One region of the Streptomyces sp. NEAU-sy36 genome, then DNA from elsewhere that is predicted to be linked to it. Evidence: predicted binding sites of a transcription regulator. Region 1 holds the regulator's gene; the other holds the start of a gene.
The links. Region 1 encodes HrcA, which represses chaperone genes, less so after heat shock. Its sites were predicted from a motif close to TTNGCACTCNGNNNNNCNGAGTGCNAA; they were not measured.
Positions count from the first base shown of each region.

Region 1 (4,926 bases):
GCGGGCGCGTACGGGCCGTGCTCGCGCAGGAAGCGGTTGACCAGTCCGCGTGCCGGGCGCCCGGAGAACGCGCGGGTCAGCTCGGTGCGCGCGAACAGCGGATTGGTCAGCGCCTCCTTGTGCACCGCGGGGGCACCGGACTCGGGCGTGGCGAGGAACGCGGTGCCCAGCTGGGCCGCGCTCGCGCCCGCCGCGAGGACGGCGGCGATCTGGCTGCCGCGCATGATGCCGCCCGCGGCGACGACCGGGATGCCCACGGCCTCGCGGATCTGGGCGACCAGCGACAGCAGTCCGATGCCGGTGCCGTCGTTCTCCGCGATGTCCCGGTGGGTGCCCTGGTGGCCGCCGGCCTCCACCCCCTGGGCGATCACCGCGTCCGCTCCGGCCCGCTCCACCGCGAGGGCCTCCTCGGCGGTGGTGGCGGTGACCAGCGTGACCGTGCCGGCCCGCCGCAGCCGCTCCAGCGCCTCGGGGCTCGGCACGCCGAAGTGGAAGGAGACCGCGGGTACCGGGTCGTCCAAAAGTACGGCGAGCTTGGCGTCGTAGCCGTCGTCGCGGCCGCCGTCCGGATCGCCCAGCTCGGTCTCGTACCAGGCGGCCTCGCCGGCGAGCTGATGGGCGTAGACCTCCACCGCGCCGCTCTCCGCGTGCTCCGGCTGCGGCATGAACACGTTGACGCCGAAGGGGCGGTCGGTGAGTCCCCGCAGCCGCTTGATCTCCTGGTACATGCCGTCGGCGGTCTTGTACCCGGCGGCCAGGAACCCGAGCCCGCCGGCCCCGGACACCGCGGCGGCGAGCTCCGGCACGGAGACGCCGCCCGCCATGGGTGCCTGCACGATCGGGTGGGGGAGAAGATCGGTCAGTGCGGAGGACATGACCGCATGGTGTCACGTCCTCCGAACAAGTCCGAATCGGGCGTCCGCATCGGCATATTCCACTACGCGCCCGGTCAGCGCGCCGCGGACGTCCGCCGTCCCGGCCCGGTCAGCGCCCGTTGAACGCGTCCTTCAACCGCGAGAACAGACCCTGCTGCCCCGGCCGGCTGTGCCCGCCCGGGGGACGACCCCCGGACCCCCGGCCACGGCTCCGGACAGCGGCGTCAGCGACCGTTGAACGCGTCCTTCAGCCGCGAGAACAGACCCTGCTGCCCCGGCCGGCTGTGCCCGCCCGGGGGACGACCCCCGGTCCCCCGGCCACGGCTCCGGACAGCGGCGTCAGCGACCGTTGAACGCGTCCTTCAGCCGCGAGAACAGGCCCTGCTGCCCCGGCTGGAACTGGCCCTGGGGGCGTTCCTCGCCGCGCAGCTTGGAGAGTTCGCGCAGCAGGCGCTCCTGTTCGGGGTCCAGCTTGGTCGGCGTCTGGACCTCGACGTGGACGACCAGGTCGCCCCGGCCGCCGCCGCGCAGATGCGTGACGCCCCGGTTGTGCAGCGGGATCGACTGGCCGGACTGGGTGCCGGGCCGGATGTCGACCTCCTCCAGGCCGTCCAGAGTCTCCAGCGGCACCTTGGTGCCGAGGGCCGCCGCGGTCATCGGGATCGTCACCGTGCAGTGCAGATCGTCGCCGCGGCGCTGGAAGGTGCTGTGCGGCAGCTCGTGGATCTCGACGTACAGGTCGCCGGCCGGACCGCCGCCGGGGCCGACCTCGCCCTCGCCCGCGAGCTGGATCCGCGTGCCGTTGTCGACACCGGCCGGGATCTTCACCGTCAGCGTGCGCCGCGAGCGGACGCGGCCGTCGCCGGCGCACTCCGGGCACGGGGTCGGCACCACGGTGCCGAAGCCCTGGCACTGGGGGCACGGCCGCGAGGTCATGACCTGGCCCAGGAAGGACCGGGTGACCTGCGAGACCTCGCCGCGGCCGCGGCACATGTCACACGTCTGCGCGGACGTGCCCGGAGCCGCGCCCTCGCCGTTGCAGGTGTTGCAGACGACCGCGGTGTCGACCTGGATGTCCTTGGTGGTCCCGAAGGCCGCCTCGTCCAGCTCCACCTCGATCCGGATCATCGCGTCCTGGCCGCGCCGGGTGCGCGAGCGCGGCCCGCGCTGCGACGCCGTGCCGAAGAACGCGTCCATGATGTCGGAGAAATTGCCGAAGCCACCGGCTCCGAAGCCGCCCGCGCCGGCGCCGCCGGACTGCGAGAGGGGATCTCCGCCGAGGTCGTAGACCTGCTTCTTCTGCGGGTCCGACAGCACCTCGTAAGCGGCGTTGATCTCCTTGAACCGCTCCTGGGTCTTCGGATCGGGGTTGACGTCCGGGTGCAGCTCGCGCGCGAGCCGGCGGAACGCCTTCTTGATCTCATCCTGCGACGCGTCGCGGCGCACGCCGAGAACGGCGTAGTAGTCCGTGGCCACTTACGACTCCGCCAGGATCTGTCCGACGTACCGTGCCACTGCGCGTACCGCTCCCATCGTTCCCGGGTAGTCCATGCGGGTCGGTCCGACCACGCCGAGCTTGGCAACCGCCTCGCCGCCCGAACCGTAGCCCACCGACACCACGGAGGTTGAGTTGAGTCCTTCGTGGGCGATCTCGTGCCCGATGCGCACGGTCATGCCCGGATCCTTCGCCTCGCCGAGGAGCTTGAGGAGCACGACCTGCTCCTCCAGCGCCTCCAGGACGGGCCGGATCGTCAGGGGGAAGTCGTGTCCGAAACGGGTGAGATTGGCGGTGCCGCCGATCATCAGCCGCTCCTCGTTCTCCTCGACCAGTGTCTCCAGAAGAGTGGAGAGCACCGTGGAGACCGTACCCCGATCCTCGGGTTCGAAGGCGTCCGGCAGGTCCTCGACCAGTGTCGGCACGTCCGCGAACCGGCGGCCCGCGACCCGGCTGTTCAGCCGCGCGCGCAGATCCGCCAGGGACGCCTCGCCGAACGGCGCCGGGCAGTCCACCATCCGCTGCTCGACCCGGCCGGTGTCCGTGATCAGCACCAGCATCACGCGCGCCGGGGCGAGCGCGAGCAGTTCCACGTGCCGCACGGTGGACCGGGTCAGGGAGGGGTACTGCACGACGGCGACCTGCCGGGTCAGCTGCGCGAGCAGCCGTACCGTGCGCGCCACCACGTCGTCGAGGTCGACGGCGCCGTCCAGGAAGTTCTGGATCGCGCGCCGCTCGGGCGCGGTCATCGGCTTGACGCCGGCGAGCTTGTCGACGAACAGCCGGTAGCCCTTGTCGGTGGGGATGCGCCCCGCGCTGGTGTGCGGCTGGGCGATGAACCCCTCGTCCTCCAGGGCCGCCATGTCGTTGCGCACGGTGGCCGGGGAGACGCCGAGGTTGTGCCGCTCGGTCAGGGCCTTCGACCCGACCGGCTCCTCGGTGCCGACGTAGTCCTGGACGATGGCGCGCAACACCTGAAGCCTGCGTTCACTCAGCATTCGCGCGCACCTCCAGCACGTCGTCCCCTTCTGTCCCTCGGTTCGGGCGCCTGGCACTCTTCGCGTGCGAGTGCCAGCGTTCCCCGGCCCAGTGTACGGCCGTGGGGTACGCACCGGGCAAGGTCGGTGCCCCCGTGACCGCTCGTGGGGCTAGCGTCGCGGTATGACGGTGACTTGGGAAGAGCGGGGATGGGAGCGGCTGACCACGGGGGTCGGGCGGTGCCGCCTGCCGGGCTGGGACTGCACGGCGGGGCTGGTCCTGGGCGCGGACACGGCGCTGATGGTGGACGCCGGGTCGAGCCTGGGCGAGGGGGCGCGGCTGCGGGCGGCGGCGGAGGAACTGGCGGGCGGCCGTGTGACCCATCTCGCGCTGACCCACGCCCATTTCGACCACGTCTTCGGCGCCGCCGCGTTCGCGGGGGCGGCGGTGTACGCGGCGGTGGGCGCGGAGGCGGTGCTCGCCGGCGAGCGCGACGCGCTGCGCCACGACGCCGTCCACCACGGGCTGCCGGCGGCGGACGCGGAGGAGGCGGCGCTGGCGCTGGTCCCGCCGCGGCACCTGGTCTCCGGGGAGCGCACCCTGGACCTCGGCGGGGGCCGCCAGGTGCTGCTGGCCAACGTCGGCCCCGGCCACACCGCCCACGACCTGGTGGTCCTGGTGCCGGGCGAGCGAGAGGTGGTGTTCTGCGGCGACCTGGTCGAGGAGTCCGGCGAGCCCCAGGCGGGCCCGGACGCCGTACCGTCCCGCTGGCCGGCCGCGCTGGACCGGCTGCTGGCGCTGGGCGGCGAGGACGCGCTGTACGTGCCCGGTCACGGAGCGGTGGTGGACGCGGCCTTCGTACGGCGCCAACGGGACGCCCTGGCCGCCCGTTTCGGCGTGTCGTGAGCGCCCGCCCCGCTCTTCTCCTATCGTCATCCGAATGCGCCAGTACTCCTCCGACCTCACCCCGCCCTGGAAGAAGTCCCAGCCGGTGCCGGAGGTGCCCGCGCAGCCGGGCCTGGTCGTGGAGGAGCCCGGCACCGGGTTCTGCGGCGCGGTGATCCGCTGCGAGGCGGGCACGGTCACGCTGGAGGACCGCTTCGGCAAGCACCGCGTCTTCCCGCTGGAGCCCCGCGGTTTCCTGCTGGAGGGCCGCCCGGTGACCCTCGTGCGCCCCGCCGCCGCCCCGGCCCGTCCCGCCCGCACGGCATCCGGTTCGGTCGCGGTGCCCGGCGCCCGCGCCCGTGTGGCCCGCGCCGGCCGTATCTACGTCGAGGGGCGGCACGACGCCGAGCTGGTCGAGAAGGTCTGGGGCGACGACCTGCGCATCGAGGGCGTGGTCGTGGAGTACCTGGAGGGCGTGGACCACCTGCCCTCGATCGTCGCCGACTTCGGCCCCGGCCCCGACGCCCGGCTCGGCGTCCTGGTGGACCACCTGGTGCCCGGCAGCAAGGAATGGCGCATCGCCGAGTCGGTGACCAGCGAGCACGCCCTGGTCGTGGGCCACCCCTACATCGACATCTGGGAGGCGGTGAAACCCGCCTCCCTGGGCATCGCCGCCTGGCCCGCCGTGCCCCG
Region 1 covers NZ_CP058977.1:1,200,707-1,205,632, reverse strand. The annotation lists gene HZZ00_RS05395 (nitronate monooxygenase) at 1-875, opposite strand, end outside; gene dnaJ (molecular chaperone DnaJ) at 1,215-2,351, opposite strand; gene hrcA (heat-inducible transcriptional repressor HrcA) at 2,352-3,368, opposite strand; gene HZZ00_RS05380 (MBL fold metallo-hydrolase) at 3,532-4,254, shown strand; gene HZZ00_RS05375 (DUF3097 domain-containing protein) at 4,289-4,926, shown strand, end outside.

Region 2 (4,926 bases), 880 kb from region 1:
GACCCCGGACACGCCCGAGGGCGGCATTTCCTGTCGTCCGACAGGAAATGCCGCCCTCGGCGGGAACCACTCGATCAGCCGGAGCCGATCAGAAGTCCATGTCACCGCCCGGCATGCCGCCCGGAGCGGCCGCGGCGGCCTTCTCCGGCTTGTCGGCGATGACGGCCTCGGTGGTGAGGAACAGCGCGGCGATGGAGGCGGCGTTCTGCAGCGCGGAACGGGTCACCTTCGCCGGGTCGATGATGCCCTCGGCGACCAGGTCGACGTACTCGCCGGTCGCGGCGTTCAGGCCGTGGCCCGGGGTCAGGTTGCGCACCTTCTCCACCACGACACCGCCCTCAAGGCCGGCGTTGACGGCGATCTGCTTCAGCGGGGCCTCCAGGGCGATGCGCACGGCGTTGGCGCCGGTCGCCTCGTCACCCTCCAGCTCCAGCTTCTCGAAGACCTGGGAGGCCTGGAGCAGGGCCACGCCACCACCGGCGACGATGCCCTCCTCGACGGCCGCCTTGGCGTTGCGCACGGCGTCCTCGATGCGGTGCTTGCGCTCCTTGAGCTCCACCTCGGTGGCGGCACCGGCCTTGATGACCGCGACGCCGCCCGCGAGCTTGGCCAGGCGCTCCTGGAGCTTCTCGCGGTCGTAGTCGGAGTCGCTGTTCTCGATCTCGGCGCGGATCTGGTTGACGCGGCCGTTGACCTGCTCGGAGGAGCCGGCACCGTCGACGATGGTGGTCTCGTCCTTGGTGATGACGACCTTGCGGGCGCGGCCCAGGAGGTCCAGGGTCGCGTTCTCCAGCTTGAGGCCGACCTCCTCGGAGATGACCTCGCCGCCCGTGAGGATGGCGATGTCGCCGAGCATGGCCTTGCGGCGGTCACCGAAGCCCGGGGCCTTGACGGCGACGGACTTGAAGGTGCCGCGGATCTTGTTGACGACCAGGGTCGACAGGGCCTCGCCCTCGACGTCCTCGGCGATGATCAGCAGCGGCTTGCCCGACTGCATGACCTTCTCCAGGAGCGGGAGCAGGTCCTTGACGGAGCCGATCTTGGAGTTCGCGATGAGGATGTACGGGTCCTCGAGCGACGCCTCCATGCGCTCCATGTCGGTCGCGAAGTAGGCGGAGATGTAGCCCTTGTCGAAGCGCATGCCCTCGGTGAGCTCCAGCTCCAGACCGAAGGTGTTGCTCTCCTCGACGGTGATGACGCCTTCCTTGCCGACCTTGTCCATGGCCTCGGCGATCAGCTCGCCGATCTGGGTGTCGGCGGCGGAGATGGACGCGGTGGAGGCGATCTGCTCCTTGGTCTCGACGTCCTTCGCCTGCTCCAGGAGGGCGGCGGAGACGGCCTCGACGGCCTTCTCGATACCGCGCTTCAGAGCCATCGGGTTGGCGCCGGCGGCGACGTTGCGCAGGCCTTCCTTGACCAGGGCCTGGGCGAGCACGGTCGCGGTGGTCGTACCGTCACCGGCGACGTCGTCCGTCTTCTTGGCGACTTCCTTGACCAGCTCGGCGCCGATCTTCTCGTACGGGTCCTCGAGCTCGATCTCCTTGGCGATGGAGACACCATCGTTGGTGATCGTGGGGGCGCCCCACTTCTTCTCGAGGACGACGTTGCGACCCTTGGGGCCGAGCGTCACCTTGACGGCGTCCGCGAGCTGGTTCATGCCGCGCTCGAGGCCGCGCCGCGCCTCCTCGTCGAACGCGATGATCTTGGCCATGTGAAGTGGTCCCTCCAGGACTGGGGGTGATTCCTTCGGACCGCGCCCGCGCCCGCGACGGACGGCTCGCCGGCCTGCGGTTCCTTGCCCCACCTGGCCTGCGGGCCTCACCGACCCGGTCCTTCTTTGTCACTCTCACCTTCAGAGTGCTAACGCAATGATTAGCACTCGGCATGGTCGAGTGCAAGCGCCTTGGCGGGTACGGGCCCGCCGTCAGCCCCGGGCGAACGCACCGGCCGCCGGACATGCCGCAGGGCCCGCACCTCGTGCGAGGTGCGGGCCCTGCGGTCGAGAAACGTTCAGGCGGTGACGCGAACCATGTCGGCCTGCGGACCCTTCTGACCCTGCGAGATCTCGAACTCGACCCGCTGGCCCTCCTCCAGGGTGCGGTAGCCGTCCATCTGAATGGCGCTGTAGTGGACGAAGACGTCCGCACCACCGTCGACCGCGATGAAGCCGTACCCCTTCTCCGCGTTGAACCACTTGACGGTGCCCTGAGCCATGCCTAACTCCCCTATTACTGGCCCTTGCACAGATCCACACTTCGCGGACCCGGGTCAGACCTCACCCCCCAATCGGTCGGGGGCGTGCGCCGGAACGCGTCGACCGCGGCTGAATGTATCTGTCCAACTGCCGTCTGCAACAGGTCAATTGGACGAGAATTCTGGACGCGACCGATCCGGAATGTGGGGAGAATTCACCAGAGTTCAGGGCAAGTCGGGCCCCTTAAAACAACACAAAAGCCGCGAAAAACCCGTGCACTTTGGCTACTTCTTATCGGGCTCGCGGTGAGGAATCGAGGGCTTCCCCTCGGTGATCCGGGGCGTGTTCCCCAACTGTACCGCGCTCAATCACACAGAATTGCCCCCTCCGCTTCTCTCACGGAGAGGGCAATCCGATGAACCTTCCGTAACCGTCCTTACCGAAGGTAATGATCGGTCATTCGGTCAGCAGCCGCCGGCGACCGCCGGGATGATCGAGATGCCCGCGCCGTCCGGGGTGACGGTCTGCAGGCCCTGCTCGAAGCGGACGTCGTCGTCGTTGACGTAGACGTTCACGAACCGGCGCAGCTTGCCCTGGTCGTCCAGGACGCGGGCGGCGATCCCGGTGTGGTTCTTCTCCAGGTCCTCGATGACCTCGGCGAGGGTGGCGCCCTCGGCGGCGACCTCGGCCCGGCCGCCGGTGTAGGTGCGCAGGATGGTGGGGATGCGAACGGTCACGCTCATGCGAGGCCAGCCTCTCGGAAGGAGTCCAGGGTCGGGCGGATGGTGGCGGTCAGGCCGGTGCCGGCCACCGCGTCCAGGGTCTTCAGACCGTCGCCGGTGTTGAGGACGACGGTGGTCTTCGCCGGGTCGAGGACGCCGCCGTCGATCAGCTTCTTCGTCACGCCGACGGTCACCCCGCCCGCGGTCTCGGCGAAGATGCCCTCGGTCCGGGCCAGCAGCTTGATCGCGTCGACGACCTGCTCGTCCGTCACGTCCTCCACGGCGCCGCCGGTGCGCCGGGCGATGTCCAGGACGTAGGGCCCGTCGGCCGGGTTGCCGATGGCGAGGGACTTGGCGATGGTGTCCGGCTTCTGCGGCCGCACCACGTCGTGGCCCGCCTTGAAGGCGGTCGACACCGGCGAGCAGCCCTCGGCCTGCGCGCCGAAGATCTTGTACGGCCGGTCCTCCACGAGCCCCAGCCCGATCAGCTCCTGGAGCCCCTTGTCGATCTTGGTGAGCTGGGAGCCGGAGGCGATCGGGACCACGATCTGGTCGGGCAGCCGCCAGCCGAGCTGCTCGCAGATCTCGTACGCCAGGGTCTTGGAGCCCTCCGCGTAGTAGGGGCGCAGATTGACGTTGACGAAGCCCCAGCCCTCGCCGGCCGGGTCGCCGATCAGCTCGGAGCAGAAGCGGTTCACGTCGTCGTAGTTGCCCTCGATGCCGACCAGCTCGCCGCCGTAGACCGCGGCCATGACGACCTTGCCCTGCTCCAGGTCGTGCGGGATGAACACGCAGGAGCGCAGGCCGGCGCGGGCGGCGGCGGCGCCGACGGCGCCGGCCAGGTTGCCGGTGGAGGAGCAGGACAGGGTGGTGAAGCCGAAGGCGCGCGCGGCCTCCAGCGCCTGGGCGACCACCCGGTCCTTGAAGGAGTGGGTCGGGTTGCCGGAGTCGTCCTTGACGTACAGGCCACCGGTGACGCCGAGTTCGCGGGCGAGGTTGTCGGCCTTGACGAGCTTGGTCCAGCCGGGGTTGATGTTCGGCTTGTCGGCCACGTTCGCCGGGACGGGCAGCAGCGGGGCGTAGCGCCAGATGTTGGCGGGGCCGCTTTCGATGCGCGCCCGCAGTTCCTCGGTGTCGTAGGCGGAGAAGTCGTAGGCGATCTCCAGCGGCCCGAAACACTCCTCGCAGGCGAAGACCGGGCCGAGCGGGACGCGGTGGCCGCATTCCCGACAGCTCAGGGCGGCGGCGGGGCCGAGGTCGACGGTGGAACTGCCGGTGGTGGCAACTGTCTGCACAGCCATGGGAGGCGAGGCCCTTTCTCCTCATCTTCCTCACGACGCATCTCGCCGCGAGACGGATTTGGCACCTTCCCTAGCCGGGAGCCTCGCTGTTCGAAGACGAGAACCGGCTGGAGGGTTGCCGGGGCTTCATCGGGCCGTGTCCCTCTGCCCCTCTGGATGAGCGGTATTCGGTTGTGTATGCGGTTGTCGGCGCGCGTGGACCCCCGACATGCGATGGTCATCGGCGTTGTTCAAGACTGTAACCGAAGGCCTGGACAGTTGAGATAGTCGTCCGTACCGCGAGACAACCGTGAGGAGCCCGGGACCGTGCTGGAAGAAGTCGAGCGCTGGCTGAGCGACCGCTCCTGGTCCGTGCACGATCGGCCGATGCACCAGCTCCTGGCGGCCAAGCAGCGCACGGGCCAGACGGTCAGCGTGGTGCTGCCCGCGCTCAACGAGGAGGAGACCGTCGGCGAGATCGTCGCCGTGATCCGGCGCGAGCTGGTGGAGCGGGTACCGCTGGTCGACGAGGTGCTGGTGATCGACTCCGGGTCGACCGACCGCACCTCCGAGGTGGCGGCCGCGGCGGGCGCGCGGGTGGTGCACCGCGACGCGATCCTGCCCCGGATACCCGCCGTACCGGGCAAGGGCGAGGTGCTGTGGCGCTCGCTGCTCGTCGCCGGCGGGGACGTCATCTGCTTCGTCGACGCGGACCTGCGGGAGTTCTCGG
Region 2 covers NZ_CP058977.1:324,794-329,719, reverse strand. The annotation lists gene groL (chaperonin GroEL) at 89-1,711, opposite strand; gene HZZ00_RS01530 (cold-shock protein) at 2,011-2,214, opposite strand; gene HZZ00_RS01525 (MoaD/ThiS family protein) at 2,659-2,937, opposite strand; gene thrC (threonine synthase) at 2,934-4,217, opposite strand; SAM riboswitch class I at 4,236-4,380, opposite strand; gene HZZ00_RS01515 (glucosyl-3-phosphoglycerate synthase) at 4,524-4,926, shown strand, end outside.
Region 2: groL (chaperonin GroEL) is a predicted target of HrcA. The motif match lies at 1,873-1,899, and genes of this name have one in related genera.